One region of the Amycolatopsis pigmentata genome, then DNA from elsewhere that is predicted to be linked to it. Evidence: riboswitches for the same ligand, from Rfam matches in the RefSeq annotation. Region 1 holds a riboswitch; the other holds the start of a gene.
The links. A riboswitch is a leader RNA that binds a small molecule or an ion and turns the genes downstream of it on or off. The one in region 1 is predicted to bind glycine.
Positions count from the first base shown of each region.

Region 2: another riboswitch for glycine. It lies ahead of gcvP (aminomethyl-transferring glycine dehydrogenase); the one in region 1 lies ahead of ACFSXZ_RS26065 (L-serine ammonia-lyase).

Region 1 is NZ_JBHUKR010000015.1:52,513-67,484, forward strand. Features, by position in the region: gene ACFSXZ_RS26045 (LuxR C-terminal-related transcriptional regulator) at 1-1,378, opposite strand, end outside; gene ACFSXZ_RS26050 (MarR family transcriptional regulator) at 1,575-2,522, opposite strand; gene ACFSXZ_RS26055 (trimeric intracellular cation channel family protein) at 2,718-3,332, shown strand; gene ACFSXZ_RS26060 (DUF4383 domain-containing protein) at 3,359-3,847, opposite strand; gene ACFSXZ_RS26065 (L-serine ammonia-lyase) at 3,940-5,313, opposite strand; glycine riboswitch at 5,361-5,459, opposite strand; glycine riboswitch at 5,461-5,555, opposite strand; gene folD (bifunctional methylenetetrahydrofolate dehydrogenase/methenyltetrahydrofolate cyclohydrolase FolD) at 5,767-6,609, opposite strand; gene ACFSXZ_RS26075 (methylenetetrahydrofolate reductase) at 6,636-7,577, opposite strand; gene ACFSXZ_RS26080 (methylenetetrahydrofolate reductase C-terminal domain-containing protein) at 7,574-8,098, opposite strand; gene ACFSXZ_RS26085 (ABC transporter permease) at 8,694-9,692, shown strand; gene ACFSXZ_RS26090 (ABC transporter permease) at 9,689-10,588, shown strand; gene ACFSXZ_RS26095 (ABC transporter ATP-binding protein) at 10,801-11,781, shown strand; gene ACFSXZ_RS26100 (ABC transporter ATP-binding protein) at 11,817-12,845, shown strand; gene ACFSXZ_RS26105 (ABC transporter substrate-binding protein) at 12,919-14,463, shown strand; gene ACFSXZ_RS26110 (amidohydrolase family protein) at 14,667-14,972, shown strand, end outside.
Region 2 is NZ_JBHUKR010000009.1:1,042-16,013, forward strand. Features, by position in the region: gene ACFSXZ_RS19480 (DMT family transporter) at 1-651, shown strand, start outside; gene ACFSXZ_RS19485 ((2Fe-2S)-binding protein) at 833-1,360, shown strand; gene ACFSXZ_RS19490 (xanthine dehydrogenase family protein molybdopterin-binding subunit) at 1,360-3,798, shown strand; gene ACFSXZ_RS19495 (FAD binding domain-containing protein) at 3,795-4,649, shown strand; gene ACFSXZ_RS19500 (SRPBCC family protein) at 4,754-5,440, shown strand; gene ACFSXZ_RS19505 (NAD(P)-binding domain-containing protein) at 5,550-6,632, shown strand; gene ACFSXZ_RS19510 (alpha/beta hydrolase) at 6,642-7,610, opposite strand; gene ACFSXZ_RS19515 (helix-turn-helix domain-containing protein) at 7,669-8,196, shown strand; gene ACFSXZ_RS19520 (hypothetical protein) at 8,299-8,433, shown strand; gene ACFSXZ_RS19525 (glutamine synthetase family protein) at 8,583-9,929, shown strand; gene ACFSXZ_RS19530 (gamma-glutamyl-gamma-aminobutyrate hydrolase family protein) at 9,910-10,644, shown strand; gene ACFSXZ_RS19535 (3-oxoacyl-ACP reductase) at 10,645-11,409, shown strand; gene ACFSXZ_RS19540 (DinB family protein) at 11,422-11,931, opposite strand; glycine riboswitch at 12,061-12,154, shown strand; gene gcvP (aminomethyl-transferring glycine dehydrogenase) at 12,276-14,972, shown strand, end outside.

The sequences.
Region 1 (14,972 bases):
GGACGCGTTCCGGGTACACCGGCCTCGCCTGGGCCAAGCGCCGCGCCGCTTCATCGGCCAGCGGGATATCGGCCAAGCGGAACAGATCCTCGCGATCAGCCGGTGACAACGAGGCGAGCGAGAGCACTTCGTCGGGCGTGCGCACGCGGCTGATGGGCGCGAGTGACCGGCGGGCCTCGTCCTTGTCTCCCATATGGAGCGCGGCGATCGCCCTGAGGAACAACATTTGCCTGGCATCCCGGCGCGATGTCGTTTCGTGCCAGGAAGTGCGGGAGGCTATCGCGCGGACCGCCTCGTATTCGCCGTTGAGGAGGCGAAGCCGGGCGGCGGGCAGCGTCAGCCACGACGCCTGCCCGTCGGCCTCCTTGATCATCCGGAGGGCGCGGGTGGCTTGGCCGGTCGCGATCAGCAGTTCGACATGGGCCCGTCGCAGCACCCGGGCGGCGGTGCCCTGGTCGATGAGCGCGGGCGAGTGGCTGAGCCGGAGGGTACCGAGATGGGCCAGCGTCGTCGCGGGATCGCCGAGGTACAGCCCGTGCGCCGACACCAGCGCCGCGACGAAGGGCCAGACCTCCAGTTGCCTGGTGCCGTCCCCGGCGAACTCCAGACGGCCCGCGAGGCTCGCCTCGTCGTAGCGGTCCAGCGCATCCCAGCCCTCGGCGATCGTTCCGCCCACGGTGAGCAGGAACCGGACCCGCCGCGACGGCGATGCGAAGCCACGCATCCGGTCAAGCCACTGCCGCGCGAGGGCAGGGTGCCCGAGATGGCCGAAGATCATGGCGAGATTGGCGCTCGCGTTGAGGGCGGTGGCGGTGGTCGCCGGCTCGACCGTCGCGTACTCGTAGGCCTGGCGATACAAGTCGACGGCGGCGGGAAAGTCGTCCATCAGGGAACGCGTCAAACCTCGTTGCATGGCCAGCCAACCGGGACGCGGTACCGCGTCGACGCCGGGCAGCGGGCTGAGCTGCGCCGCGCGCGTGGTGAGGCGCTGCCCCAGATCCTCGGCCTCGGTGAAGGCCCCTTGCGCGCGCAGGGCGATCATCGCGGCGGTGCCGACGGTCACGAGTGTCGCCAGTGAACTCTCCCTGGCTATGTCCATTGTCGCCGCGAGGCGGGTACCGAGCTCCATGTACTGACGCAAGTACGGCCGGAGTTCGCCCGCGTCCGACTGGTTCGCCGCGTGGTAGGCGGTGACCCACGAGATCATCAGGCGTGGTCGCGCGCGCAGCTCCTCGTTCGGGACCTGGCTGAGCACGAAAAGCAGCCGAGCGGCGAGTTCGCCTTCCACCGCGAGGATGTGCCTGTCGCACAACGCTTCAAGCGCGGCCCAGTCGCGTTCCTCGGCGGCTCTGTCCACCGCTTCCGGCAGATCGGCCACGGGGACATGAGCGGGTTGAGCGCAGTCCGGCACCGTCTCCGCCCCTCCCCGGACCAAGCCGATCGATCTCACTCGCAAGTATGAGGTACCGGGGCACCGAGCGGGCGACCTGTGTGAAGTTCACCATCGATATCACTCGATCGGGTATTTTCTCGTCCTCGTTGCGGTGCCTGGCAACGGGCCTGCACCAGCTCTCTCACGCGTGGTTCGGAGACTCGATCCCGATCACGTCGCTCGCGTCCTCCGGCTGCGGGAAGGCGTACCAGCGGATGGCGACCTCCCGGGTGCCGGCCGCCGAGCTGTCGTGGAGCAGGCAGTAGCGGGTGAGCAGTTCCTCGTATTCCTGGGTGAACTCGGCGAGTTCCCGTTCCGTCAGGTAGGTACTCGCCCGGTGACCGCGACCCCACGACCCGAACTGCTCGCGATGTCGTGCCGCCCAGCCGAACAGTCGTAGTTCATGGTCGTATTTCGCGTCGTAAAAGGCCCTTAGCCGCGCCTGGTCCGCGTCGGCGAGTTCGGTCGCCACGGGCGGCCGCAGGTTCAGCTTGGTCACCCGCCACCGGCCGTCGCGGCGGCGGGTCACCCGGCCGGCCTGTGCCAGCCGGTCCAGCATCCGCTGAAGTTCGTGCGCGGGCAGAGAAAGTGTCTTTGCCAGCCCGGCGATCGTCGACGGCCCGTTCACCGAGAGCGTTTCCTGAAGGCGCCGGTAGCCGGGATCGGTGTGCAGTTCGATGTCCGTCACGGCGAACGGCCGGCTGCGCATGCCCGCGGTCAGCAGCGGGCGCGCCCAACTCGCCAGCAGCACCGCGACGGGCAACTCCGCCAGTGCGGCCATCGCGATGCTGCTCCATTCGCCGGGCCCACCCCAGTCGAGCATCACGTCGAACCAGGCGTCACAACAGAGCAAGGCCGCCGTGACCGTCATGGCCGGAACCACGCCACGCCGGCGCCGCCAGCCGAGCCAGGCCGCGACGGCGAAACAGGTCAGCAACGCCACGTCGAACCCCACCCAGGCCAGCCGCCAGTTGCCGGTGCCGAACCGGTCCGGTAGCGTGCTCTGGAGATAGATCGTCCACGGCACAAGGAAAGCCGCGGATCCTCCGGCCAGGATCAGCAGGACATGTCTGATCGCCTGTTTCGGCACCCACCCGTTCCCGGCATCGACGGCCTCACGATCGGGATGCCTTGTGGATCGAAGACGGGGACCGCGCATCATCGCACGGTATCGCCGATTCCCGCGACAGGAATCAGGTATTTTCCCGGAGACCCGCCTTGGTGCGGCGCGGATCTCGTCGCTCGACGGTCTCGACGCGGGCCTGCTCGGGGTTAGTCTGCGGGCGTGACTGACGAGCCGTTGCAGGTGCTGGTGCCCGACCTGATGGGTGTCTTCGTGTTCGGGCTCTCGGGAGGGCTGGCCGGCGTGCGCGCGCGGCTTGACCTCTTTGGAGTCACGGTGCTTGCCGGTATCACCGCGTTGGGCGGTGGCGTGGTGCGTGACCTGCTGCTCGGGCTGACACCTCCGTTCGCGTTGCGGCACTGGCCGTATGTGGCGGTGGCGTTCGTCGCCGGGCTGGTCGCGTTCCTCATGCACGCGCAGGTCCAACGGTTGCGTCGCGCCTACCTGGTGCTGGACGCCGCGGGATTGGGCCTGTTCACGGTGACGGCCACCAAGCTCGGGCTTCAGCAAGGGCTGGGGCTGGTGGGCGCGTGCACCGTCGGCGTGATCACCGGCATCGGCGGCGGGGTGATCCGCGACGTGCTCATCCGTGAAATCCCGATCGTCCTGCGCTCGGAAATCTATGCCTTGGCCGCACTCATCGGCGCCGTGACCGTCTATGCCTGTTACCGCCTGCACGTGTTACAGGCGCCGGAGCAGATTGCCGCGGCCACCCTCGTCTTCGTGGTGCGTCTGATCGCGCTGCGACGAGGTTGGCAGGCTCCCGTCGCGCGATAGCCGACGAACTGCGCCCCGCACCGGATTTACCGTTCTCCCTGGTCCTGGGGCGCCGGATAGGTGCCCTGCCCACGTTCGATGGCCGTGGCGAGGACGCCGAGCCCGATCATGCCGAGCCCGAGTCCCAGGTGCAGCCAGTTGTCCGCGCTGTTCACGGGAATGAAGTTGCCCGGGGTCGCCTTGCTGACGGCAACGCCGTACAACCACAGGACCAGGTAGATCCCGCCGCCCAGCACCAGATAGGCACGCGCGGGGGCCCGGGTCGCGAAGGCCGCCAGTCCGGCGACGCCGAAGGCCAGGTGCACGAGATTGTGCAGGATGGACACCTGGAAGACGCCGAAGAGCATCGCGCCGGAATGGTGTCCGCCGAACTCGAGCGCGTCGTAACCGGTGGTCACTCCGGGAATGAACCCCAGCACGCCTGCCACGAGGAAGACCACTCCGGCCATGAGCGCGAACACCTCGACCGGCTTGCGTTCGGTGGCCTCGCGTCCCGCCGCTTTGGATACAACCATGTTCCTTCCCTACGTTGTCCTTCAGCGGCGGGTACCCGTGTGATCCCGAAGAAAACGGACGATGGGTTCGAACATGGACGAGTCAGGGCCACCTAGCACTCGATGACGTTGACCGCGAGGCCGCCTCGGGCGGTTTCCTTGTATTTGACGTGCATGTCACGGCCGGTGTCCCGCATGGTCTTGATGGCCTTGTCCAGACTGACCTGATGACGGCCGGTGCCGTTGATGGCGATCCGGGCGGCGTTGATCGCCTTGATCGAGGCGATCGCGTTGCGCTCGATGCACGGAATCTGCACCAGACCGCCCACCGGGTCGCAGGTGAGGCCGAGGTTGTGCTCGATACCGACCTCGGCCGCGTTCTCCACTTGTTCCGGCGTGCCGCCGAGAACTTCGCACAGCGCGGCCGCGGCCATCGAGCAGGCGGATCCGACTTCGCCCTGGCAACCGACCTCGGCGCCGGAGATGGAGGCGTTCTGTTTGAAGAGGATGCCGATCGCGGCGGCCGTGAGGAGAAACCGCACGACGCCGTCGTCGTCCGCGCCGGGGACGAACCGGGCGTAGTAGTGCAGCACGGCGGGAATGATGCCCGCGGCACCGTTGGTCGGCGCGGTGACGACGCGCCCGCCGGAAGCGTTCTCCTCGTTGACCGCCAGCGCGTAGAGGTTGACCCAGTCCAGGACGCGCAGCGGGTCCTCACTGTCCACTTCGGACGTCAGGGTCCGGAACAGGCCCGGGGCGCGCCGCGGGACACGGAGACCACCGGGCAGGACGCCGTCCCGGTGACAACCCGCCTCGACGCAGGCGACCATGACGTTCCACAACCCGAGCAACCCGGTCCTGATCTCCTCGGCGGACCGCCAGGACAGTTCGTTGGCCAGCATCACGTCGCTCACGCGAAGCCCCTCACGAGCGCAGATGGCCAGCAGCTCGGCGGCGGTGCCGAAGGGATAGCGCACCTCGGTGGTGTCACGAACGATCCGGTCCGAACCCACCGCGTCCTCGTTCACCACGAAACCGCCGCCGACCGAGTAATAGGTACGGTCGCACAGGACCGTTCCCTGGGCGCCGTAGGCGGTGAAGACCATGCCGTTGGGGTGCGCGGGCAGGGATTTGCGCCGATGCAGCACCAGATCCTCGCTCGCGGTGAAATCGATCACCTTGCTCCCGCCGAGCGACAGCCTGCCCTCTTCCTTGGCACGCGCCGCCCGTTGGTCGGCGGTGTCGGTGTCGACGGTGGCCGGGTCCTCACCCTCGAGACCGAGAATGACCGCCTTCTCCGAGCCGTGCCCGTGGCCGGTGGCGCCCAGCGATCCGAACAACTCCGCTCTGACCCGGATGACCGAAGCGAGCAGGCCGTCTTCCCGCAGCCTGTCGACAAAACGTTTCGCCGCACGCATGGGGCCCACCGTGTGCGAAGAGGACGGCCCGATACCGACGGAATAAAGATCGAACGCGCTCAAGGGCATTTTCGGAGGCTCCCTGTTTCGGGCACCACGGATCGTGGCGCTGGGCACCTCCCCGCTCTGTCATCGGTACCTGAGAGTTTCACCGCCTGCTCGGAGGGGCTTGCACCGTGGGTGCGGGATCGGAAATCCCGGCTTTCCAGAGTTCGCCTCGCCGGAGCGGTAGGGGGACCTGAGAGTTTCTGGGGAGAGTTGCTCCTTCGGCGCCCCACCGTCACCGATGGGATCTCTCCCGCTCCGGCTGGAACGGCGCGGTATGAAGTTGAGGGCTTCTGACAGTAGATCGGCCCGTTCAGCGCGGTCAACCCGGATCCGCGTGGCCTCGGCGACTTCGCCGCGGCGGCCCGGCACAGCGCCGGCCGGCGCAGACCGCCGTTGACCTGAGCGCAACACGTGGTCGGCGCCGGCCACGCTCGCCCGGGGCGGAAACCCCGAGAGCGTCGTCAGGCAAGTCGATCAGGTGATCGGGTTTTCCCGGGCGGCGGTGAGGGTGTTCTGGAGCAGCATCGCGATGGTCATCGGACCCACGCCACCGGGCACCGGGGTCACCACACCGGCGATTTCGCGGACGGTGTCAGTGTCGACATCGCCGCACAACCCGTTCTCGGTGCGATGAATGCCGACATCGAGCACGATCGCTCCCGGCTTGACCGCGTCCTCGCCGATGAGCCGGGGCACGCCGGCGGCGACCACGAGCACGTCCGCCGTCCGGCACACGGCCGCCAGGTCACGAGTACGGGAGTGGCACACGGTCACGGTGGCGTTGCGCTGCAACAGAAGCTGTGCCATCGGTTTGCCGACCAGATTGGACCGGCCGACGACCACGGTGTGCGCGCCCTCGAGGACCGCACCGATCTCGTCGAGAAGCACCATCACCCCCTCGGGGGTGCAGGGACGCAGCCCCGGCCTGCCCAGCGCGAGGCGGCCGGTGCTGCGCTCGGTGAGTCCGTCGACGTCCTTTTCCGGAGGGATGCGCTCGATGAGGGCGGCGGCGTCGAGGTGCGGCGGGAGGGGCAACTGGAGGAGGATTCCGGTGACCTGAGGGTCGGAGGCGAGTTCGTCGACGACCGCGGCGGCGGCCTCCTGGGTGATCTCTCCGGGCAGGTGCCGGTGCAGGTCGCGCATTCCGGCCTCGGCACACTGGCGGCGCTTGTTGCGCACGTAGATCGCCGAGGCCGGATCGTCGCCGATGAGAACGGTGGCCAGCCCCGGAGGAGTGGGCAGCGTGGCCACTTCCCGTGCCACCCGCGCGCGGACCCCGGCCGCCACGGCCCTTCCGTCGATGACCAACGCGTTCATACCCTCTCCTCCACCCGTCACGATGTTCAAGAACCGGCGGCGAACGATCCGGCCGTGCGGGTGAACCCGGCCCGCTGGAGAATCTCGGCGACACCGCGTTCGAAGCCGAAGGCCATCACGTGTACCCCCGCGACCCCGGGGATCTCCGCCAACTGCTGGATCGTCTCCGCGCACAGCCGGATTCCTTCGTCGCCGACCCGATCGGCGGGCACGCCTCGCAGCCGGCGTTCGATCTCCGCGGGCACATGCACGCCGGGCACGCTGGTGCGCAGGAACTCCAGCATGCGCAGCGACCGGATCGGTCCCACGCCCGCGAGCACCGCGCACGTCTCGGTGACGCCCAGATCCCTCAGCTCGGCCATCCACCGCGTGAACACAGCGAGGTCGAACACGTACTGGGTCTGTGCGAACTCCGCGCCCGCCGCGACCTTCTTCGCCAGCCGTCCGGCACGGAAGGACAAGGGCGGGGAGAACGGGTTCTCCACGGTTCCGATCATCCACTGTGGACGGCCATCGACCTTCTCTCCGGACGCCAGGACACCGTCGTCGCGCAACGTCCTGGCCAGCCAGGCCAGCTGCACCCCGTCGAGGTCGAACACCGGCTTCGCCTCCGGGTGATCGCCCGCGCGCGGATGATCACCCGTGAGCAGCAGCACGTGCGGGATGCCGAGCGCACCGGCGGCGAGCAGGTCCGACTGCAACGCCATCCGGTTGCGATCGCGGCAAGTCAGTTGCATGACCGGGGACAGCCCGGCGCGCTGGGCCAGCACGGCACCACCGAGGCTCGACATCCGGACGCGGGCACCCTGGTTGTCGGTCACGTTCACCGCGTCGACCCAGCCCCGCAAAAGGTCGGCCTTACGGGCGATCTGCTGTGTGTCGGCGCCTCGCGGCGGTCCCAGCTCGGCGGTGACGGCGAAGCGCTTCTCGTCGATCGCGGCGCGCAGGCCCGGAGCAGCCGTCGTCATGAGACTTCCACAATGGGCAGCAGTGGACGAGATCGCGGGTCGGTCGCGAGTTCGTCGTCGCGGCCGAGCCAGTAGTTGATCCAGGAGCTGCGGCTGTGTTCGCGGTGGTCCACCGGCCGGTGCAGGAGACCGAGATCGCTGCCGTGCCCGGCGGCGGTGGCGCGCTCGTGCGCGATGACCCACACGCACCGCATCTCCGGGTGCACTTCGCAGTTCCCGTCCGGCGACACGCCGCCACACGGGCCGTTGCGCAGTTGTTTGGGGCAGGTCATCGGGCACGCGTAGCCCGTCGTGGGCAGGGCACACTGGCCGCACATCCGGCACCCGTACAAACGCTCCTTCGAGACACGTTCGACGGTGGTGAAAGCGCGATACGCGCGCGGGGCCCGTTCGAGCCTCGCCGCGACCCGGCGATACAGGCCGTTGGCGGCCAAGATGGCGTGCAGCCGGTAGGAAAACGAAGCCGAGATCCGTGGCCGAAAGGGCGTCGGCCATCCGGCACGCGGCGCTGGCTTGGTCATGTCCACCTCACTGTGGGCCCGCATCGGCACTTGTCGAACCGTCACGATACGGCCGGTGACGCGGCAAGGTCTTCGGGCTGGAAAACAAAGATGAAGGTCCCGATTTGTGGTCACCCCGGCAGTACCCACCGCCGGGTCCGCCAAGGCCCCCGCCATCGAGTGGCCCACCGGGCGGGACGCGACCCGTGTTGCGCCCAGGGCAACAGCGGCCGCCGGAATTGTTGCTCTCACCTCCGTCTAGCTGGAACTACTCTCGTCATGAACTTCGGGTGAGGAGAGCAACACGTGAGGTACGACATGCTGACTGCCCATGGTCATGTCCACCCCTGTCGCCCCGGCGTCGCTGATTGACCCGCGGGCGAACGAGCCATTCCCGGAAAACCGCGAGCGAAAAACCCTGGCGTTGAAAAGAAGTCCGAAAATCAGGGCATGGCCGGCCCCGGCCATGAATTCGATGCTGGTTTCACCATATTCTTGATTCCTTCATGATCGGGAGGTGGCAATGGAGCCACGGAAAGCCCCATCGGACGGCGAAGAATCACCGTCCGATGAGCGGCGCGTCAGTGGCGTCGCGACAAGACCCGACCGTATTCCGGTGCCGGGTAACCGGGGGGAAAGTCGTCGTCCACGGCGCGGATCCGGGCTCGCCGGCCTGTATTCGGTGATCCGGCGGATTCTCGGCGGCGTCGTCGTGCTGTGGCTGGTCTCGGTGCTGACGTTCCTGTTGATCCATCTCGTGCCGGGCGATCCGGCGGAGTTCGCCGCGGGCGAGGCCGCCACACCGGAACGCGTGGATGCCATCCGGCACCAGCTGGGCGTCGACCGCCCGCTGCTGACGCAGTACTTCACCTGGTTCGGCCACGTGGTGCGGGGTGACCTCGGAAACTCGCTGTTCTCGTCCGAGACGGTGAGCGGCGCGATCATGCGCGCCGCCCCGGCCACCCTGTCGATCACGATCCTGGCCCTGCTCATCGCGATCGCGGTCGGCGTTCCGGCCGGGATCATCGCGGGGCTGCGCCAGGGCACCTGGATCGACCGGGCGGTGTCGCTGATGGCGACGGTCGGCATCGCGATGCCCGGCTTCTGGGTGGGCATGCTGCTCGTGCTGATCTTTTCGCTGGCGACGAAGTGGCTTCCGGCGACCGGATACGCGTCCCTGTCGGACGGGTTCGGCCCATGGCTGCAGCATGCCATCATCCCCGCGGTCGCACTGGGGCTGGCCACGGGAGCCGAACTGGCCCGGCACGCCCGCGGCAGCGTCGGTGACGTGCTCGCCCGGCCCTACATCCGCACCGCGCTGGCCCGGGGCTGCTCGACGATGTGGTTGATCCGGCGTCACATCCTGCGCAATGCCGCGATCCCGGTGGTGACCGTGCTGGGCCTGCAGGCGGGACGACTGCTCGGTGGCGCCATCGTCATCGAAATGGTGTCGGGCGTGCAGGGGCTCGGGACGCTGGCCGTCAACTCGATCCTCAAACGGGACTTCCCCGTTCTCCAGGGCTATGTCCTCTTCGCCGCCGCCGTGGTGGTCGTCGCCAACCTGGTCGTCGACGCGGTCTACGGCAGGCTGAACCCGAAGGTGCGTAAAGCATGACCACCGAATTGATCGGCGGGTTAGCCCGGGTGGGCCGGACGGCCGGTTCCGGTGACGTCGGCAAGCGTCCGTCGGCGCTCGCGAGACTGTTCCGCAGGCCCTCGACCGTGATCTCCGCGGGATTCCTCCTCCTGCTGGTGATCCTCGCGATCGCGGCGTCGTGGATCGCCCCCCACGATCCGACGGCGCAGGACATCGCGAAGAGCTTCGCCCCCTACAGCGGCGACCACCCGCTCGGGACGGACGACCTCGGCCGTGACGTCGCCAGCAGACTCATCTACGCGGTCCGCCTCGCCCTTCTCGCGCCGCTCATCTCGGTCGGCGTGGCGTTGGTGCTCGGTGTCCCGAGTGGACTGTGGGCGGGGCTGCGCCGCGGTGTGGTGGACACGGTCATCAGCAGGCTCGCCGACACGTTGCTGAGCCTGCCCGGCCTGGCGTTCGCGCTCGCGGTCGTCGCCGTGCTGGGGCCGGGCCTGACCAACGCGATGGTGGCGCTGGGCGTGGTGTTCGCGCCGAGCCTGTTCCGCGTGGTCCGTGGCGCCGCCATGTCGGTGGCGGAGGAGCCGTTCGTCGATTCCGCCCGAGCGATCGGCTGTTCGACCCGCCGGACGCTGTGGGTGCACATCCTGCCGAACGTGGCTGCGCCGTTGTTGGTCCAGACCACCATCCTGATGGGCGTGGCGCTGCTCGCGGAGGCGGGGCTCAGTTTCCTGGGACTCGGGGTACAGGCGCCCGCGGCGAGCTGGGGTTCGATGTTGCGTACGGCCTACGACAACCAGTTCCAAGCGCCCCTGTCGGTGCTGCCTCCGGGCATCGCCGTAGTGCTGACCGTACTCGCGTTCAACACGCTGGGCGACGCCATCCGGGACACGATGACATCGAGGGGGCGGCGATGAGTGTTTTCCCTGACAGAGCGTCTGAGAACCGGAACGAGCCTGCTCATGGCGAGCCGGTGAACGCGCCATCCGAAGGTATCCGATCACGGGGGCAGGGCTCCCAGCAGCCACGACGTGACGTCAAAGCTGAGGCGAGCCCTGGCCACGTGATCGGATGGGCGCGTGTTCAGACAGACACTGAAGGACAGCCGACCGGTGAACCCCTGCTCGAGGTGCGGGGGCTGACGGTGGACCTCGTCGGTCAGGTTTCCCAGCCAGGCTTGGTGCAGGACGTGAGTTTCACGGTCTCCCGCGGTGAGTCGGTCGCGCTGATCGGCGAGTCGGGTTGCGGCAAGACGGTCACCGCGATGGCGATCCTCGGACTGCTCCAAAGTGGACTCAAGATCTCCTCGGGGCAGGTGTGCTTCCAGGGCAAGGATCTGCTGACGTGTTCCCCCCGGGAGTTGCGCGCCGTGCGCGGCGGTGCCATCGGCGCGATCTTCCAGGAGCCGATGAGCAGCCTGAACCCGACGATGACGGTCGGGGAACAGATCGCCGAGGCACGCCGCCTGCATCTCAAGGAGAGCCGCAAGGTCGCCCTCCGTCACGCTCGTGAGCTTCTCGACCGCGTGGGCATCGCGAACGCCGCACAGCGGGTACTGGCCTATCCGCACGAAATGAGCGGCGGGATGCAGCAGCGGGTCATGATCGCCTCGGCCATCGCCTGCGATCCGGCGCTGGTGCTCGCCGACGAACCGACGACCGCGCTGGACGTCACCATCCAGGCCGAGATCCTGGAACTGTTGCGCGAACTGCGCCGGGAGCAGGGCATCGCCGTCCTGCTGGTGACCCACGACCTGGGTGTGGTGGCGGACTTCTGCGACCGGGTGGTGGCGATGTACGCCGGGAACGTCGTGGAGCGGTCGGACGTACTGAGGTTGTTCGCCGACCCGGTGCACCCCTACACGCGAGCCCTGCTCGATTCCACGCCCCACAACGGGCAGGCACGGAAGGCGCTGCCGGTCATCCGCGGACGGGTCCCCGTGGCAGGCACCTTCCCGGCCGGTTGCCGGTTCGAACCCCGGTGTGTCCACGGTGGACACGAGGCCTGTGCGCGACCTCAGCAGGAGGCCGATCTCGGCGCGGGCCGCTCTACCCGCTGCGCCCGGGTCGCGGCCGGTGACCTCGTGCTGCAGCAAGTGGCCGTCCGATGACCGCCGGGACACGAAGCGTGATGGGAGACGATCGCATGAGCGAGGAGAGCGACAGCCTGCTCTCGGTCAAGGGCCTCACAAAGACCTTTCCCTTGTCCCGCACCATTATCGGCCGGTCCGCGCAGCGAGTCAGGGCCGTCGACGGTGTGGATCTGGAGGTCCCCGGCGGGCTGACCGTCGGGGTGGTCGGCGAGTCCGGTTCGGGCAAGAGCACTCTCGGCAGGTTGATCACCCTGCTCGATCGTCCCGACTCGGGGACGATCACGCTGGGCGGTACGGACATCACCCAGGCGCGGGGCAAGCGCCTGACCGCGCTGCGGACGAGCCTGCAGGTCATCTTCCAGGACCCGCTGGGTTCCTTGGATCCGACGAAGTCGATCGGGCATGCCGTCGCCGAACCGTTGTTCGTGCACGGCCGGATCCGGCGCGGCGAGATGCGGGAGGCGGCCGGGGACCTGCTGGCGCGGGTCGGGCTCGATCCCGTGCTGACCGAGAGGTATCCCGAGCAGCTTTCCGGCGGGCAGCGTCAGCGGGTCTGCATCGCGCGATCCCTCGCCCTGTCGCCGCGGATGCTGGTCGCCGACGAACCCACCTCGGCGCTCGATTTGTCGACCCGGTCGGAAATCCTGAACCTGCTGTTGTCGCTGCAGGAGGAAACCGGGCAGGCGATCCTGCTCATCTCCCACGACTTCGCGACGGTCCAGCACCTGGCGCACCGAGTCGCCGTCATGTACCTGGGACGGATCGTCGAGGAGGGTCCTGCGCAGGAGGTGGTGGGCGATCCCCTGCACCCCTACACGCAGGCGCTGGCCTCCGCGGTACCGGTGCCCGATCCGGTGGTCCAGCGGACACGCCGGCGAATACTGCTCAACGGCGAGGCTCCCGATCCGGCGAATCCGCCGTCCGGCTGCCGCTTCCGGAACCGTTGCCGTCATGCCATGGCGTCGTGCGCGACGACCGATCCGCCGCTGATCGCGCTCAGCGCGACCCGCAAGGTCGCCTGCCTGCTTCACGAGCCGAGTTCCCCGGAGCCGGCGCGGGAGCCGGCGGCTCTCCCTCGGTGACACCGGCTCGCCACCGGGCATGTCCGCAGGATAGGCGCGGCCCGAATTTTTTCAGCAAAGAACGGAAGAACAGATGAAAGCATTCACCCGCCGCTTTGCCGGCGTGGCCCTGGCGGCCGCTCTCGTCATACCCCTCGCCGCGTGCGGTACGTCCTCGCCCCAAGGCACCCAGACCGGCGGCGAAGTCGACACCAGCGCACGGTTTCGCTATGGAGGGGCCGCCATTCCCGCCTCGCTCGACCCACGGACTTCCTCGCCCTATGACGGGGCATGGACCGGCCTGCTCTACGAATCCCTGATAAAACGGGCGCCCGACGGAACCTTCCACCCGGGGCTGGCCACGGAATGGAAGGCCGCCCCCGACCTGCTGTCCCTGGACTTCACGCTGCGGCCGAACCTGAAATTCACCGACGGTGCCCCCGTCAACGCCGCGGCGGTCAAAGCCAACATCGAATGGGCGCAGAAACACACGACCAACTTCTCGAACTTCATCGCGAACGTCAGCGCGGTCGAAGTCATCGACGACACCCATGTGCGCCTGCGTTTCACGGATTCCGGCGCGCCCATGCTCGGCGTTTTCGCCGGGGAGGCCGGCATGCTGATCAGCCCGGCCGCCCTCGACCGTACCGACCTTTCGAAGGTCTCCTTCGGCGCGGGTCCGTTCAAGCTGGACAAGTTCGAAGGCGCGAACATGTCCTTCAGCAAATCCGACAGCTACTGGAACAAGGACAGCGTCAAACTCGCCGGAGTCGACGTCACCGTCTACATCGACGAGGCGGCCCGGCTTCGGGCCCTGCGGTCCGGCCAACTCGACTACACGAACATCCAGCCGAAGCAGGTGGCCGAGTCGAAGGCCGCCGGCCTGCAGATCGTGACCGGCGACATAGCCGACTTCTGGGGCGTGATCCTCAACACCGGCCGGTCCGAATTCGGCAACCCGAAGGTGCGCCAGGCGATGCTGCTGGCCGTCGACCGGAAATCCATCGCGGACAACATTTTCCCGGACAGCTGCGTGCCGAGCGCGCAGCCGTTCTCCCCGGGTGACTGGGCCTTGCCCCCCGACCTCGACAAGAGCCCGGCGGCCCAGTTCAACGTGGCCAGGGCGAAACAACTGATGGCCGAAGCGGGCCTGCCGAACGGGTTCACCTTCGAACTGCAGACCGGCACGGCACAGACGAACATGCAGCTGTCGCAGGTTCTTCAGTCGCAGTGGAAGGAAATCGGGATCAACGTCGTCGTGAAGCCGATGGAGAACGTGCAGTTCGTCACGGCGCGCCGGCAGGGCAACTTCGACGCGACCGTGTCGGTCTACCAGTCCGGCCGTCCCGACGAGAGTGTGGTCGTCCAGAACTTCTACCTGCCCGGCGGCCTGTTCAACCCCGGCAAGTACACCCTGCCGGGCGTGGCCGAACTGCTCAAGCAGTCGTCGTCAACCCTCGATCCCGCCGGGCGGGCACAGCCGATGCACAAGATCATGACCGACGCGCTGGCCGACGGCCCGCCGCTCATCCCGATCTGCACCAGGACCGGCCTCTGGGCCACCGGGCCGAAGGTGCGCGGCGTCAAGGCTTCCCTTCAGTTCGACCCCATACTGCAGGACGTGTGGCTGGCGAAGTAAGGCACCGGGAAACCGGTTCGCCGTGGTGGGTACCTCCTGGTGCCCACCACGGCGCTTTGCCGTGTCCCCCGAAAGCTCACACCGGAAGCGTGAGTGGAGCGCTCTGTTGCGGTCAGGTCAACAGTGGCTGCCGGATTGTCGCTCCCACCCCGGTCTACCTGCAACTACGCTCGAGATGACGTTCGGGTGAGGAGAGCAACCACGTGACGACGTACGACCTGCTGATAACCAACGGTCATGTCCTTGATCCGGGCTCCGGCCTTGACGGGAAGAGGGACATCGCCATCAGCGGCGGCCGCATCGCCGCCATCGAGCCGCACATCGACCCGGCCGGTGCGAGTCAGGTACTCGAGATCCGGGGCACGGACCGGTATGTCGTGCCGGGACTGATCGACATCCATACCCATGTCGCCCATGGCGCGACGACGGCCGGGGTGGGAATGGGATGCTGTGACCCCGACGCCATCGGCGTGCGGTCGGGCGTGACGACCCTGGTCGACTGCGGTTCG
Region 2 (14,972 bases), on a different contig from region 1:
GCGATGCTCGTCAACGTCGGGCCGATCCTCGTCGCGCTGCTCGGCGGCTGGCTGCTCAGGGAGGGGTTTCCGCCGCGGCTGATGACGGGCCTGATGGTGTCCTTCGCCGGTGCGGTGGTGGTGGGACTCGTCACGGCCCAGGGTGGACGTGCGTCGCTGGGCGGCATGGTGTTGTGCCTGGTCGCGGCGATCACCTATGCCGGTGGTGTGGTGGGCCAGAAGTGGTCCCTTGGACAGGCGGGCGGGGGAGCGTCGGCGTTGCAGGTCACCACGTTCGGCTGCCTGATCGGTATGGTCGCGTGCCTGCCGTTCAGCGGACAGCTGGTGGCCCAGGTCGCGAGCGCTTCGCTCGCCGACACGCTCAATGTCGTCTACCTCGGCGTGTTTCCCACCGCCATCGCCTTCACCACCTGGGCCTACGCGCTCTCGAGGACGACCGCAGGCCGGATGGGGGCGACGACCTACGTCGTGCCCGCCCTGGTCGTCCTGCTGTCCTGGCTGATCCTCGCCGAGATCCCGCGCCCGCTCGCGTTCGCCGGCGGCGCGCTGTGCCTGGCGGGCGTCGCCGTGTCGCGGTCGGTCAGGACACTGCCGCGACGGTCGGCGAGGCTGGTGACCGTGGAACCACAAAGGACTCACGCCGGCGAGTGACAGGTTCACGAGGTTGAGGCAACGCGTCGGAGTCCTTTTCCGCGGATTCGGCGGTATTCCTCTCCTCATGGCGCATCTGCGGAACGGGCCGAAAAGACCGGCTGAGTGGACTTGTCCCCGCCCGCCGATTGGAGCACGCTCGGTTGTGAAGCCGATCACCCAGCTCCATCCTGGAGGCCTCATGCGTATCACCGTCACCGTCGACGGAACCCGGCAAACCGACGAGGTCGAACCCCGAACGCTGCTTGTGCATTATCTGAGGGAAAAACTCGGGAAAGTCGGCACCGTCGTCGGCTGTGACACCAGCAACTGCGGCGCCTGCACCGTCCATCTCGACGGGCAGAGCGTGAAGTCCTGCTCCGTGCTCGCCGTGCAGGCGGACGGCTGCGAAGTCACCACGATCGAGGGGCTCGCGCGCGACGGCCAGTTGCATCCGGTCCAGCAGGCGTTCCACGACAATCACGCGCTCCAGTGCGGGTTCTGCACCCCCGGCATGATCATGCAGTCGGTCGACCTGCTGGGCGACAACCCCGACCCGGACGAGAAGGCGATCCGGGAAGGGCTGGAAGGAAACCTGTGCCGCTGCACGGGATACCAGAACATCGTGCGCGCGGTGCGTGACGCCGCGAGCAAGATGAGTCCCGGCGCCGGTCCGGAGGCCGAGCGAGTCTCCGACGCGGCCCGGACGGTCGCGGCGGGAGGCGAGTGATGACCGCGACAATCGAACCCGAGGTCGGGAAGGCCCGCACCCGGAAGGAAGACGCCCGCCTGATCACCGGGCGGACACGGTGGACCGACAACATCAACCTGCCCGGGCTGCTCCACATCGCCGTGCTGCGCAGCCCCTTCGCACACGCGCGGATCACCTCGATCGACACTGCGCAGGCGCGGGACATGCCGGGGGTCGTCGCCGTCTACACGGCCGCGGACCTGGATCCCGAGGGCACGATCGGGATGCCCTGCGCATGGCCGGTCACCCCGGACATGAAGCACCCGCGCCGTCCGATCCTCGCCGCGGACCAGGTCAACTTCGCCGGTGAGGGCGTGGCGGTCGTGGTCGCGCGCGGCGCGGCCGAGGCCCGTGACGCCCTCGATGCGATCGACGTCGACTACGAAGAACTGCCGGTGGTCATCGGCTTGGAGAACGCCCTCGCCGAAGGTGCCCCGCTGGTGCACGACGAACTGGGCACCAACCGCAACGCGCTGTGGGTCTTCGACTCCGCCGAGGCCGGGACCGGCGGTGACGTGGAGGAGGCGATCAGCCAGGGCGAAGTCGTCGTCAAGCGCAGGTTCCGGCAGCAGCGGCTGGTGCCGTCGTTCATGGAACCGCGCTCGTGCGTGGTGGACCCGACCGGCGCGCAGATCACCATGTGGTCGGCGACCCAGATCCCGCACATCCTCAAGACGATGGCCGCGCTCACCCTGGGCATCCCCGAGCACAAGCTGCGGGTGATCGCGCCGGACGTCGGCGGCGGCTTCGGCGGCAAGATCGCCGTGCTGCCCGAGGAGTCGATCGCCCTGCTGGTCGCGCAGAAGCTCGGCAAACCGGTGAAGTGGACCGAATCCCGCTCGGAAGCCATGCTCACCGCGCACCACGGGCGCGACCAGATCCAGGACATCACGGTCAGCGCGCGCCGCGACGGCACGGTGACCGGGATGAAGGTCGAACTCCTCGCCGACATGGGCGCCTACCTCGGCCTGGTCGGGCCGGGCGTGCCGATCCTCGGCGCGTTCATGTTCAACGCGATCTACAAGTTCCCGGCCTACCACTTCGCCTGCACGAACGTGTTCACCAACACCACGCTCACCGACGCCTACCGCGGCGCCGGGCGGCCGGAGGCGACGTTCGCCGTCGAACGGATCATGGACGAACTGGCCGCCGAACTCGGCATGGATCCGTTGGAGCTGCGCGAAAAGAACTGGATCAAGCACGACGAGTTCCCGTTCACCACGGTGGCCGGGCTGACCTACGACTCGGGCAACTACGAGGCCGCCACCGAAAAGGCCAAGCAGCTGTTCGACTACGAAGGCCTCCGCCGCGAGCAGGCCGAGCGGCGGGAGCGGAACGACCCGGTCCAGCTCGGCATCGGCATCTCGACGTTCACCGAGATGTGCGGGCTCGCCCCGTCGCGGGTGCTGGGTTCGCTCGACTACGGCGCGGGCGGCTGGGAGGCCGCTTCGGTGCGGATGCTGCCCACGGGCAAGGTCGAGGTCATCACCGGCGCCTCCGCGCACGGCCAGGGGCACGAGACGGCGTGGAGCCAGATCGTCGCCGACCAGCTCGGGGTTCCGTTCGAGGACGTCGAGGTCATCCACGGAGACACGCAGTCCTCGGCCAAGGGCCTGGACACCTACGGTTCGCGCTCGCTCGCGGTCGGCGGGATCGCCGTGGTCAAGGCGGCGGAGAAGGTCGTGGCCAAGGCACGCACGATCGCCGCGCACCTGATGGAGTGCTCGCCCGACGACCTGGAATTCCAGCAGGGCAAGTTCACCGTGCGCGGCACCGGGAAGTCGACCACGATCCAGGACGTCGTGTTCGCCACCTTCATGGCCCACAACCTGCCCGACGGTGTCGAGCCGTCGCTCGACTCGGAGGCCGTCTTCGATCCGGAGAACTTCTCGTTCCCGCACGGCACCCACCTGTGCGCGGCGGAGGTGGACACCGAGACCGGTGACGTCAAACTGCGCAAGTACGTGTGCGTCGACGACGTCGGCGCGGTGGTCAACCCGCTGATCGTGGAGGGCCAGGTGCACGGCGGTCTCGCCCAGGGCATCGCGCAGGCGTTGTTCGAGGAGGCCGTGTTCAACGAGAACGGCACTCTGACCACCGGGACCTTCGCCGACTACCTGTTGCCGTCGGCGGCGGACCTGCCCTCGTTCACCACCGACCGCACGGAAACTCGCTCGACCACCAATCCCTTGGGAGTCAAGGGAGTCGGGGAGGCGGGCACCATCGCCTCCACCCCGGCGGTGGTCAACGCGGTGGTCGACGCGATCCGGCATCACGGCGTCAACGACGTGGAGATGCCGTGCTCGCCGATGCGGGTGTGGACGGCCATCCACCGGGGCGTCACGGACGCGGGCGGTCCGGGCGCCGAGGCAGGCGGCGGTTTGGGTTCGATCGACACTTCTGGAGGTGTGCAGTGATTCCCGCTGCCTTCGACTACGCTGCTCCGTCCACAGTGGACGAAGCGGTGCGTGTCCTGGCCGAGGCGGGCGAGGACGCCAAGGTGCTGGCCGGCGGGCAGAGCCTGCTGCCGGTGCTGCGGATGCGCCTCGCCGCGCCGACGAAGATCATCGACCTCGGGCGGATCGCGGAGCTGCGCGGTGTGCGTGACGAGGGTGACGTGCTCGCGATCGGTGCCATGACCACCCATCACGACGTGCAGCGCGATTCGTTGATCGCCGAGCACGCCGCGCTGCTGGCCAAGGCGACCGCCACGGTGGCGGATCCGCAGGTCCGTCACCGGGGCACCTTCGGCGGCGCCATCGCGCACGCGGACCCGGCGGGCGACCTGCTCGCCCCGGCGCTCGCGCTGGACGCCGAGATGGTCATCGCGGGCGCCGACGGGCGGCGCACGGTGCCGGCGGCGGAGTTCTTCCAGGACTTCTTCACCACCGCGCTGGCACCGGAGGAGATCCTGGTCGAGATCCGGGTGCCGAAGTACACCGGCTGGCACGCGCACTACGAGAAGTTCAACCGGGTGGCGCAGGCCTGGTCGATCGTGGCCGTGGCCGCCGCCGTCCGGGTGGAGGACGGCACCATCGCCGAGGCCAGGGTCGGGCTGACGAACATGGCCGCGACGCCGGTGCGGGCCACCGCGGTGGAGCAGGCGCTGGTCGGGCAGCCCGCCACGCCGGAGTCCGTCCGGTCCGCCGCGGCCCATGCCGCCGAGGGCACCAGCCCGACGGTGGACGCCAACGCCGACATCGAGTACCGGCAGGAGCTGGCGAAGGTCCTGACCGGCCGCGCCATCTCGGCCGCGGTCGCCGGGTAGGGCTCAGGCCGCCGGGGTCACAGCGCGACACGCGGTGTGACCGTGGAACGCCAAGTAAAGTGGGCCTCAAGACAGGCAAGGCTCGCGAGAAGGGAGGTCGGGCCGTGCGGCTTGACCATGAGTTCACCGTTCCGGCGCCACCTGAACAGGTGTGGAAGGCGGTCACCGATCCGGAGAGTGTGGCCCCGTGCATGCCGGGAGCCACGCTGACCAAGGTCGACGGTGAGACCTTCACCGGCACGGTGAAGGTCAAGCTCGGCCCGATCTCCCTGCTCTACAAGGGATCCGGGGAGTTCCTGGAGACCGACGAGAAGGCTCGCAAGATCGTCATCAAGGCGTCCGGAAAGGACGCCCGTGGTTCCGGCACGGCCGCCGCGACGGTCACCGTGACGCTGGCCGAGGAGAACGGCACCACGAAGGGCTCGGTGTCCACGGACCTCAACGTCACCGGCCGCCCGGCGCAGTTCGGCCGCGGCATGATCTCCGAGGTCGGCGGCAAGATCCTGGACCAGTTCGCGACCAACCTCGCGGACCGGCTCGGCGGGGCGGGCCAGCCGGAAGCCGAGAAGGCCGCGACGCCCGAGAAGGCGGCCGCGCCGGAGAAGGCCGGTGAAGAGCCCGCGAAGCCGAAGCTCGAGGCGGTCCCACCGGCACCGCGGAAGGAAGCGGAGGCCATCGACCTGTTCGACTACGCGGGCAGTTCGGTCGCCAAGCGCCTCGGGCCGGTTCTCGCCGGTGTGGCGGCGCTGTTCGTGGTCGTCGCGATCATCAGGGCGATCCGCCGCCGCTGAAGCCGTCCGTGGAGAAGTGCCGCGCCCGCGGCACTTCTCGCCGTGGGTTGTGACGTCGGTCGCCCGTCCGCCGGGGATCGGTGACGCGTGTCCCGTGGTTGTACCGGGTGTGGGGAAACAGACCGATGTAGTCGTGATCGGCGCGGGACAGGCCGGGCTTTCGGCCGCGTACTTCCTGCGCCGCGCCGGTTTCCGCAACGGGACCGGATTCGTCGTCCTCGACCACGGCGAGCGGCCGGGCGGCGCCTGGCAGTACCGCTGGCCGTCGCTGGAGCTGGGCAAGGTGCACGGCATCCACGATCTGCCCGGGCTTTCCTTCGGCACTCCTGATTCGCGGCGCCCGGCCTCCGAGGTCGTTTCCGAATACTTCGCGCGGTACGAACGCGTCTTCGACCTGCCGGTCCGGCGCCCGGTCGACGTGGTTTCGGTCAGCGACACCGAGGGTGGCGCCCTGCTGGTGGAAAGCCCGGCGGAGAGCTGGACGGCCCGTGCCGTGATCAACGCGACCGGCACCTGGGACAGGCCGTTCTGGCCGCGCTATCCGGGGCAGGAGACCTTCGCCGGACGCCAGTTGCACACCGCGGACTACCGTGGCGCCGAGGAGTTCCGGGGCCGGCATGTCGTCGTGGTCGGCGGTGGGGCCTCGGCCGTGCAGGCACTGTTGGAGATCGCCGAGGTCGCCGCCGATACCACCTGGGTCACCCGCCGTCCGCCGGTGTTCCGCGACGAGGAGTTCACCCCGGAATACGGCCGCGCCGTGGTCGCCGAAGTCGATCGCCGGGTGCGGGAAGGCCTGCCACCGGAAAGCGTGGTGAGCGTGACGGGCCTGATGCTCACGCCCGAGGTTCGCCGCGCGCGGGAACGCGGAATCCTCGACCGCAGGCCCATGTTCGACCGGATCGAGCCGGGCGGTGTCGTCTGGTCCGACGGCACCCGGCGCCGGGCGGACATGATTCTCTGGGCCACCGGTTTCCGCGCCGCCCTCGACCACCTCGCCCCGCTGCACCTGCGCGCACCGGGCGGGGGCATCCGGATGAACGGCACCCGCGTCGTGGCCGATCCGCGCCTGCACCTGGTCGGGTATGGCCCCTCCGCGAGCACGATCGGCGCCACCCGGGCCGGTCGCGCGGCGGTCCGCGAGATCCGGCAGTTCCTCGAAACATCCTCGGCGGGCTTGGGCCTGACGGCGTAACTTAGCCGGTCAACGCAACCGCGGGGCGAGCCAGCGGGCGACATCGGTGAGGATGTCGTCTTCGACCGGACGGCGCAACAGCTTCCGGTATGACAGCACCGAAGCCGGACCGGGATCGCGGCGCAGTACGTGGGTCAGGTCGGGGACTCGGTGGGTTTCGACCTCGCCACGGACCAGTCGCTTGATCACCGCCAGATCGCCGGGATCGACCTGGACGTCCTTGTCGCCGGTGATCGCCAGCACCGGAGCGCCGATGCCCGCCAGGTCCTCGCGCGAGTCGTGGACCAACTGTTCCCGCCACCACCGGGCGTTCATCCGCATTCCCCCGACCCGAGCCACGTCGGTGGTGCTGTTCTCCAGTTTCGCCAACTTCCGGGCGGCCAGGGGGCGAAGGACCGGCAGCAGAGCGCGAACCGGTCGCGGCAGCGTGCTGGCCAGTTGGCTGCCCTGCCAGAGCAGTGCTTCCTTGCCGGGCCGGGCATAGCCGGCCAGCAGCACCACGGCCGCGGGCCGTTCGTGCGCGCCGAGCCACATCGCGTGCACCGCGCCTTCGCTGTGGCCGACGACACCGGTGGCCTCCGCCCGGATCTCGGGACGCGCGCGCAGGGCCCGCAGCGCGGCCGCCGCGTCGGCCCGGTTGTCGACGAAACCGACCGCGCGCCACTCGCCGGGCGTCGCGCCGACACCGCGCCGGTCGTAGCGCAGCGACGCGATCCCGTGCCGAGCCAGCGCGGTGGCGAGCGGGCGACCCAGGTCCATCCGGATCGCGCCCGCATTGGAGTCGCGGTCGACCTTCCCGGAACCCGGAAGGCACAGCACGGCCGGGTGCGGGCCCACACCCGCGGGCAGGGTGAGCGTGCCCGCCAGGGTCACGCCGTCGTCGGCGGTCGCCGTCATCTCGATCTCTTTCGGGGCATTCGCTCCGACGGGGAACCGCTCCGTGGCCGCTTCGGGATTGTGCATCGCTACCTCCGGCATCGCTACCTCCATTGTTATCAACTTTGATAACGCTATCAGATGTGAGAATGTTGTGTCCATGGCGTCTTTGGATCTCCTCCTGCATCCCGTCCGGCTGCGCATCCTGCGTGCGCTGCTGGACGGTCACCCCGCCACGACGGGCCAGTTGCGGGAGCGCATGCCGGACATCCCCCCGGCGACGATGTACCGGCACGTCGCGGCCCTGACCGAGGCCGGGGTGCTGGAAGTGTTGGGTGAGAGGCGCGTGCGGGGCACGGTGGAGCGGACCTACCGGGTGCGCTGGGACCGGGCCGAGATCGACCCGGCCGCCCGCGCCGCGATGACCCCCGACGACCATCGGCGCGCCTTCACCGCGTTCGTCGGCGGCTTGCTGGCCGACTTCGACCATTACCTGGACACCGAAACCGCCGACCCCGTCGCCGATGGCGTCACCTACCAGCAGGCCGCGCTCTGGCTGACCGACGACGAAACGGCCGAGTTGCTCGCGGAGTTGCGCGCCGCCATCACCGCCCGGATGGGCCGCGAACCCGGTCCCGGGCGTGTTCGCCGCATCGCCAGCCTGGTGACCATGCCCGTCGACCCGTGATTGCCACGATCCTCCGGTCATGACCGGATCGGTTGGATTGTCCCGGCGACGGCTCATTCCAAAGGAATCTGCGGGAATGCCAGGGAGCTCTGGCCGGCCCAGGTGAGCCTCGGCCCGCTCACCCTCCAGTGCGGAAACGGCACCCGGGCCACGCTCGTGCATCCCAACGCCACGGGTCAGGCCGCCACCGCCACCCAGGTCGAAGTGGCGATCCGGAGGACGCTTTCCGGCACCTGAGGCCCCGGGGGTGGGTGGCCGTGGCGGTCACCCACCCCGCCCTCCCGAGCGGCCTATTGTCACTCCGCCCCGGGTTTGACAGGGTTTGATCGCGGGAGCGATGGTGAGTCCTGGACCGGGGAGGAAGACGGATGAACCCTGCCAAGGGCATGCTCACCCTCGACGACCTGCGGGCCCTGGTCGACTCGGGCCGGGTCGACACGGTGCTCGTCGCGATGACCGACATGCAGGGCCGGTTGCAGGGCAAGCGATGTGCGGCCGGCTACTTCCTCGACGAGGTGGCGCGGCACGGAACGGAAGCCTGTAACTACCTGCTTGCCGTCGATGTGGACATGAACACCGTCGGCGGGTACGCCCTGTCGTCCTGGGACCGCGGCTACGGCGACTTCGTGCTCCGTCCGGACATGTCCACGCTGAGGCAGGTGCCGTGGCACGAGGGCACGGCTGCGGTGCTCTGCGATGTCGAACACGTCGAAGGCGGTGATGTGGCCGCGTCGCCGCGGCAGGTCCTTCGCCGTCAGCTCGCGCGGCTGGCCGAGCGCGGGCTCGCCGCCTTCGTCGGCACCGAGCTGGAGTTCATCCTCTTCGACGACACCTACGAGCTCGCGGGGAAGCGCGGTTACCGCGACCTGACCCCGGCGAATCAGTACAATGTGGACTATTCGATGCTGGGCACCGCGCGGGTGGAACCGCTGCTTCGCCGGATCCGCAACGAGATGGGCGGCGCCGGCATGTACGTCGAGTCCGCCAAGGGCGAGTGCAACCCGGGCCAGCACGAGATAGCGTTCCGCTTCGCCGAAGCCCTGTCGACCTGCGACAACCACAGCCTCTACAAGACGGGCGCCAAGGAAATCGCCGCGCAGGAGGGCCGAAGCCTCACCTTCATGGCGAAGTACAACGAGCGCGAGGGCAACTCCTGCCACATTCACATCAGCCTCCGTTCCCCCGAAGGCGAACCGGTGCTCTCCGGCAGCCGCCCGGGTGGGTTTTCGCCGCTGATGGAGCACTTCCTGGCCGGGCAGCTCGCCTGCCTGCGTGAGCTGACCTACTTCCTCGCACCGAACATCAACTCCTACAAGCGGTTCGTGCCGGGCAGCTTCGCGCCGACGTCGGTCGCCTGGGGCACCGACAACCGGACCTGTGCGCTGCGGGTGGTCGGGCACGGACCCTCGCTTCGCGTGGAGAACCGGGTTCCCGGTGGTGACGTCAACCCCTACCTCGCGGTCGCGGCGCTGGTCGCGTCCGGCCTGTACGGCATCGAAAACGAGCTGCCCCTCGATGCCGAGTTCACCGGGAACGCCTACGGATCGGGCAAACCGACCGTTCCGTCGAGCCTGCGCGAGGCGGCCGCGTTGCTCGGGGAAAGCAAGATGGCCCGGGAGGCGTTCGGGGACGAGGTGATCGACCACTACCTCAACGCCGCCCGAGTCGAACTCGCCGCGTTCGACTCGGCCGTCACCGACTGGGAGCGCGCCCGTGGCTTCGAACGACTCTAGCGTTCTCATCGCCGTTTCCACCTACGCCGAGGACGCGAGCTGGGGTGTGTGGAACGTCCCCGCCGCGCTGCTGCCGATGGCCTATGTGGACGGTGTGGCGGCAGCGGGCGGATTGCCGGTGCTCCTGCCGCAGACCGGCGAAGACCCCTCCGCACTGTCCGCTGTGGACGGTCTCGTGCTCGCGGGCGGCGCGGACGTCGACCCCGCCGGTTACGGCGACCGGCCCCACGAGAAGACCGTCAGCAGGCCGGAACGGGACAGGTTCGAGTTCGCGCTCCTGCGCGAGGCCCGGAGACGACGGTTGCCCGTGCTGGGCGTGTGCAGGGGCATGCAACTGCTCAACGTCGCACTCGGCGGCACGCTGACCCAGCACCTACCCGACACGATCGGCACCGCGCACCAGCCCGGACCCGCCACCTACGGCACCACGCGGGTCGCCTTCACCGAAGGCAGCCGCGTCGCCGGAATCCTCGGCGCGGACGCGGAAGTCCACTGCTACCACCATCAGGCGGTGGACCGGCTGGGCACCGGCCTCGTCGTGACCGGCCGGGCGGCGGACGGCACGGTCGAGGCGGTCGAGTCGCCCGGTGAGCCGTTCGTGGTGGGCGTCCAGTGGCATCCGGAACAGGACAACCGCGATCTCCGGCTGTTCGCCGCGCTGGTGCGCGCGGCGCGGGGCCGGCGTGCCATCGAAGCCCCGAAAATGGAGGTCTGAATGCGACGGTTCGACGGCCGGGTGGCCGTGATCACCGGTGGTGCCGGCGGAATCGGCCTGGCCACCGCCCGGCGTCTCGCCACCGAGGGCGCCAAGATCGTGATCGCCGACGTCGACACCGAAGCGGGAAAGGCCGCGGCGCGGGAGACCGGCGGCGAGTTCGTCGCCACCGACGTCACCGATGAAACCCAGGTCGAGGCGCTGTTTCAGACCGCCGTGGACACCTTCGGCTCGCTCGATGTCGCGTTCAACAACGCCGGCATCTCCCCGCCGGAGGACGACTCGATCCTGACCACCGGCCTCGACGCGTGGCGAAAGGTCCAGGAGGTCAACCTCACCTCGGTCTACCTGTGCTGCAAGGCCGCGATCCCGCATATGCGCAGGCAGGGCAAGGGCGCCATCGTGAACACCGCGTCCTTCGTCGCCGTGATGGGCGCGGCGACCTCGCAGATCTCCTACACCGCGTCCAAGGGCGGGGTGCTGTCCATGACCAGGGAACTCGGGGTCCAGTTCGCCCGTGAGGGCATCCGGGTCAACGCGCTGTGCCCCGGCCCGGTCGACACGCCGCTGCTGCGCGAGCTCTTCGCGAAGGATCCGGAGCGCGCGGCACGCCGGCTGGTACACGTGCCGATGGGGCGCTTCGCCCAGGCCGACGAGATCGCCGCCGCGGTCGCCTTCCTGGCCAGCGACGACGCGTCGTTCATCACCGCCGCGCAGTTCCTGGTGGACGGCGGGATCTCCGGCGCCTACGTCACTCCGATCTGATCCAGGGCCCGCTCAGAACCCCACGGTCCCGTCGATCCCCTCCCGCAGGAAGTCGGCGTGTCCGTTGTGCCGGGCGTACTCGTGAATCATGTGGATCATGACCATGCGCAGCGACACGTCCTTGTCCAGGCGTGGCCAGTAACCGACGACATCGAGCGAAGGAGCATCCCGCTCGATCCGGCGTGCGTGCTCGATTTCCGCTTCCCAGGCGGCGAAGGCTTCCTCCCGGGTGGCCGTGCTCGCGTCGTACGCGGCCTGACGGTCGCCCTCGGGCGACCAGACCAGCGGGACGTCTTCGCCGTTGATGACCCGCCGGAACCAGACGCGCTCGACCTCGGCCATGTGCCGGACCAGGCCGAGCAGCGACAGCGTCGACGGTGGCATCGACTGGCGCCGCAACTCTTCGGTGCCCAGGCCGTCGCACTTCATGGCCAGCGTCGCGCGGTGGAAGTCGAGGAAACCACGCAACATCTCTCGCTCGTCCCCGACCACGGGCGGCTCAGGGCGTTCGGTGCCTGGCATACGTTCGTTCTCCCTCACGGTCACTCTTCTCGCAGCTCATGGAAGGTGTGGGCCGGCGTGGCGCGGCCAGCCGCGTGACGCCCCGGCGGCTATACTCTCAATCGACGACAACCGAATATCAGGCCGTGACGAGCCGGAGCGGGAGAGTCCCCGTCATCGAACGGGGCGCCGAAGGAGCAACCTCCCCGCCAATCTCTCAGGTACCAGCTACCGCTTCTGGCCAGGCCACTCTGGAAAGCAGGCGCCCAGAGCGTCTCACCCAAGGTGAAAGTCGCGCGAGCGGCGAAACTCTCAGGTGCCATGACAGAGGGGGAGTTCCCACACCCAGTGAGAGGAGCTCCCGGATGTCCTTCGCCGACCGCCATATCGGACCATCCGTCCACGAGCAGGCCAAGATGCTCGCCGAATGCGGGTACGACAGCCTCGACGCCCTGGTCGACGCGGCGATCCCCGCGGCCATCCGTGACCCGCGCGAACTCGATCTTCCCCCGGCCGCCTCCGAAGCCGAGGCGCTGGCGGAACTGCGTGCCCTCGCGGCCAAGAACCGCCCGATGACCCAGATGATCGGGCTCGGCTTCCACGACACGATCACCCCGGCGGTGATCCGGCGCAACGTCCTGGAGAGCCCGGCCTGGTACACCGCGTACACGCCTTACCAGCCGGAAATCTCGCAGGGCAGGTTGGAGGCGCTGCTCACCTTCCAGACCATGGTCTCCGGGTTGACCGGTCTCGACGTCGCCAACGCCTCGCTGCTCGACGAGTCCACCGCGGTGGTCGAGGCGGTGTTGCTCATGCGGCGGATTTCGAGGGCGCGCTCGCAGCGGGTCGTGGTGGACGCGGAGTGTCTGCCGCAGACGGTGGCGGTGCTGCGCACGCGGGCCGAGGCGACCGGCATCGAGATCGACGTGCGCGATCTGGCCACCGGGCTGCCGGACGAGTTCTTCGGCGTCGTCGTCCAGTACCCGGGCGCCTCCGGTGTGGTGCGGGACAGGGAATTCCACCAGTCGGTCGGTGAGGCGGCGAAGCGGGCGGGCGCGCTCTGCACGGTCGCCGCCGACCTGCTCGCGCTGACCATGATCGTTCCGCCCGGGGAGCTCGGCGCGGACATCGCGGTGGGCACCACCCAGCGTTTCGGCGTGCCGCTCGGCTACGGCGGGCCGCACGCCGGTTACATCGCGGTGCGGTCGGGTCTCGAACGATCGCTGCCCGGGCGGCTCGTCGGCGTCTCCACGGACGCGGAAGGCCGTCCCGCCTATCGCCTCGCGCTGCAGACCCGCGAGCAGCACATCCGCCGGGAGAAGGCGACCTCCAACATCTGCACCGCGCAGGTACTCCCGGCCGTGCTGGCCGCGATGTACGCGGTGTACCACGGGCCGGACGGCCTGCGAGGCATCGCGGAACGCGTGCACGGACTGGCGGCCGGGTTCGCGGCCGCGTTGCGCGACGGCGGGGTCGAGGTGGTGCACGACACCTTCTTCGACACCGTGCTCGCGCGCGTACCGGGCCGCGCCGCGGAGGTGATCGCCGAAGCCCGGCGGGCCGGGATCAACCTCGGGCGCGTCGACGACGACCATGTCCGGATCGCCTGTGACGAACTGTCCACTTTGGACATCATGGGTGCGGTTCTGCGTGCCTTCGGCCTGCCGGACCGCGGCGAGCCCGGCTCGTCCACGCTGCCGTCCGGAGTGGCCCGCACCAGTGCCTTCCTCACCCACGAGGTCTTTCACGCGCATCGGTCGGAGACGGCCATGCTGCGTTATCTGCGACGGCTTTCGGACCAGGACTACGCGCTGGATCGCGGCATGATCCCGCTCGGTTCCTGCACCATGAAGCTCAACGCCGCGGCCGAGATGGAGCCGGTCAGCTGGCCGGGGTTCGCCGGCCTGCATCCGTTCGCTCCCGCCGAGGACGCGGCCGGGTACCTCGAACTGATCTCCGGGCTGAACACCTGGCTGGCCGAGGTCACCGGCTACGACCAGGTGTCGTTGCAGCCCAACGCGGGCAGCCAGGGCGAGTTGGCCGGCCTGCTCGCGATCCGCGCCTACCACCGCGCGAACGGCCAGTCCGAACGTGACGTGTGCCTGATCCCGTCCTCGGCGCACGGCACCAACGCCGCGTCCGCCGTGCTCGCCGGGATGCGGGTGGTCGTCGTCGCGTGCGACAGCGATGGCAACGTGGACCTGTCCGACCTCAGGTCCAAAGTAGACGAACATGGTGAGCGGCTGGCCGCCGCCATGGTCACCTACCCGTCCACGCACGGTGTCTACGAGAACGACATCGCCGACCTCGCGCGGATCGTGCACGAACGCGGCGGCCAGGTGTATGTCGACGGCGCCAACCTCAACGCGCTGCTCGGGCTGGCCAAGCCGGGCGAATTCGGTGGCGACGTTTCGCACCTGAACCTGCACAAGACCTTCTGCATCCCGCACGGTGGCGGTGGTCCCGGTGTCGGGCCGGTGGCCGTGCGCGCCCACCTGGCGCCGTACCTGCCGAATCACCCCGCCTTCGCGCAAGCGGGACCAGACACCGGTGTCGGGCCGGTCGCCGCGGCACCGTTCGGATCGGCCTCCATCCTGCCGATCTCGTGGGCCTACATCCGGATGATGGGCGCGGCCGGGCTGACCCGCGCGACCAAGGTCGCGGTGCTGGCCGCCAACTACATCGCGGCCCGGCTCGCCCCGCACTACCCGGTGCTCTACTCCGGCCGGAACGGACTGGTCGCCCACGAATGCATCCTGGATCTCCGCGCGCTCACCAAGCGCACCGGCGTGACTGTGGACGACGTGGCGAAACGCCTGGTGGACTACGGTTTTCACGCGCCGACGATGTCGTTCCCGGTGGCCGGTACGCTGATGGTGGAGCCGACCGAGAGCGAGGACGTCGCCGAGATCGACCGGTTCTGCGAGGCGATGATCTCGATCCGCCGCGAAATCGACGAGGTCGCCGACGGACGCTGGCCGGTGGAGCGCAGCCCGCTGCGAGGCGCGCCGCACACCGCGGAGGCGCTCACCGGTGACTGGGACGCCCCCTACGACCGGAAG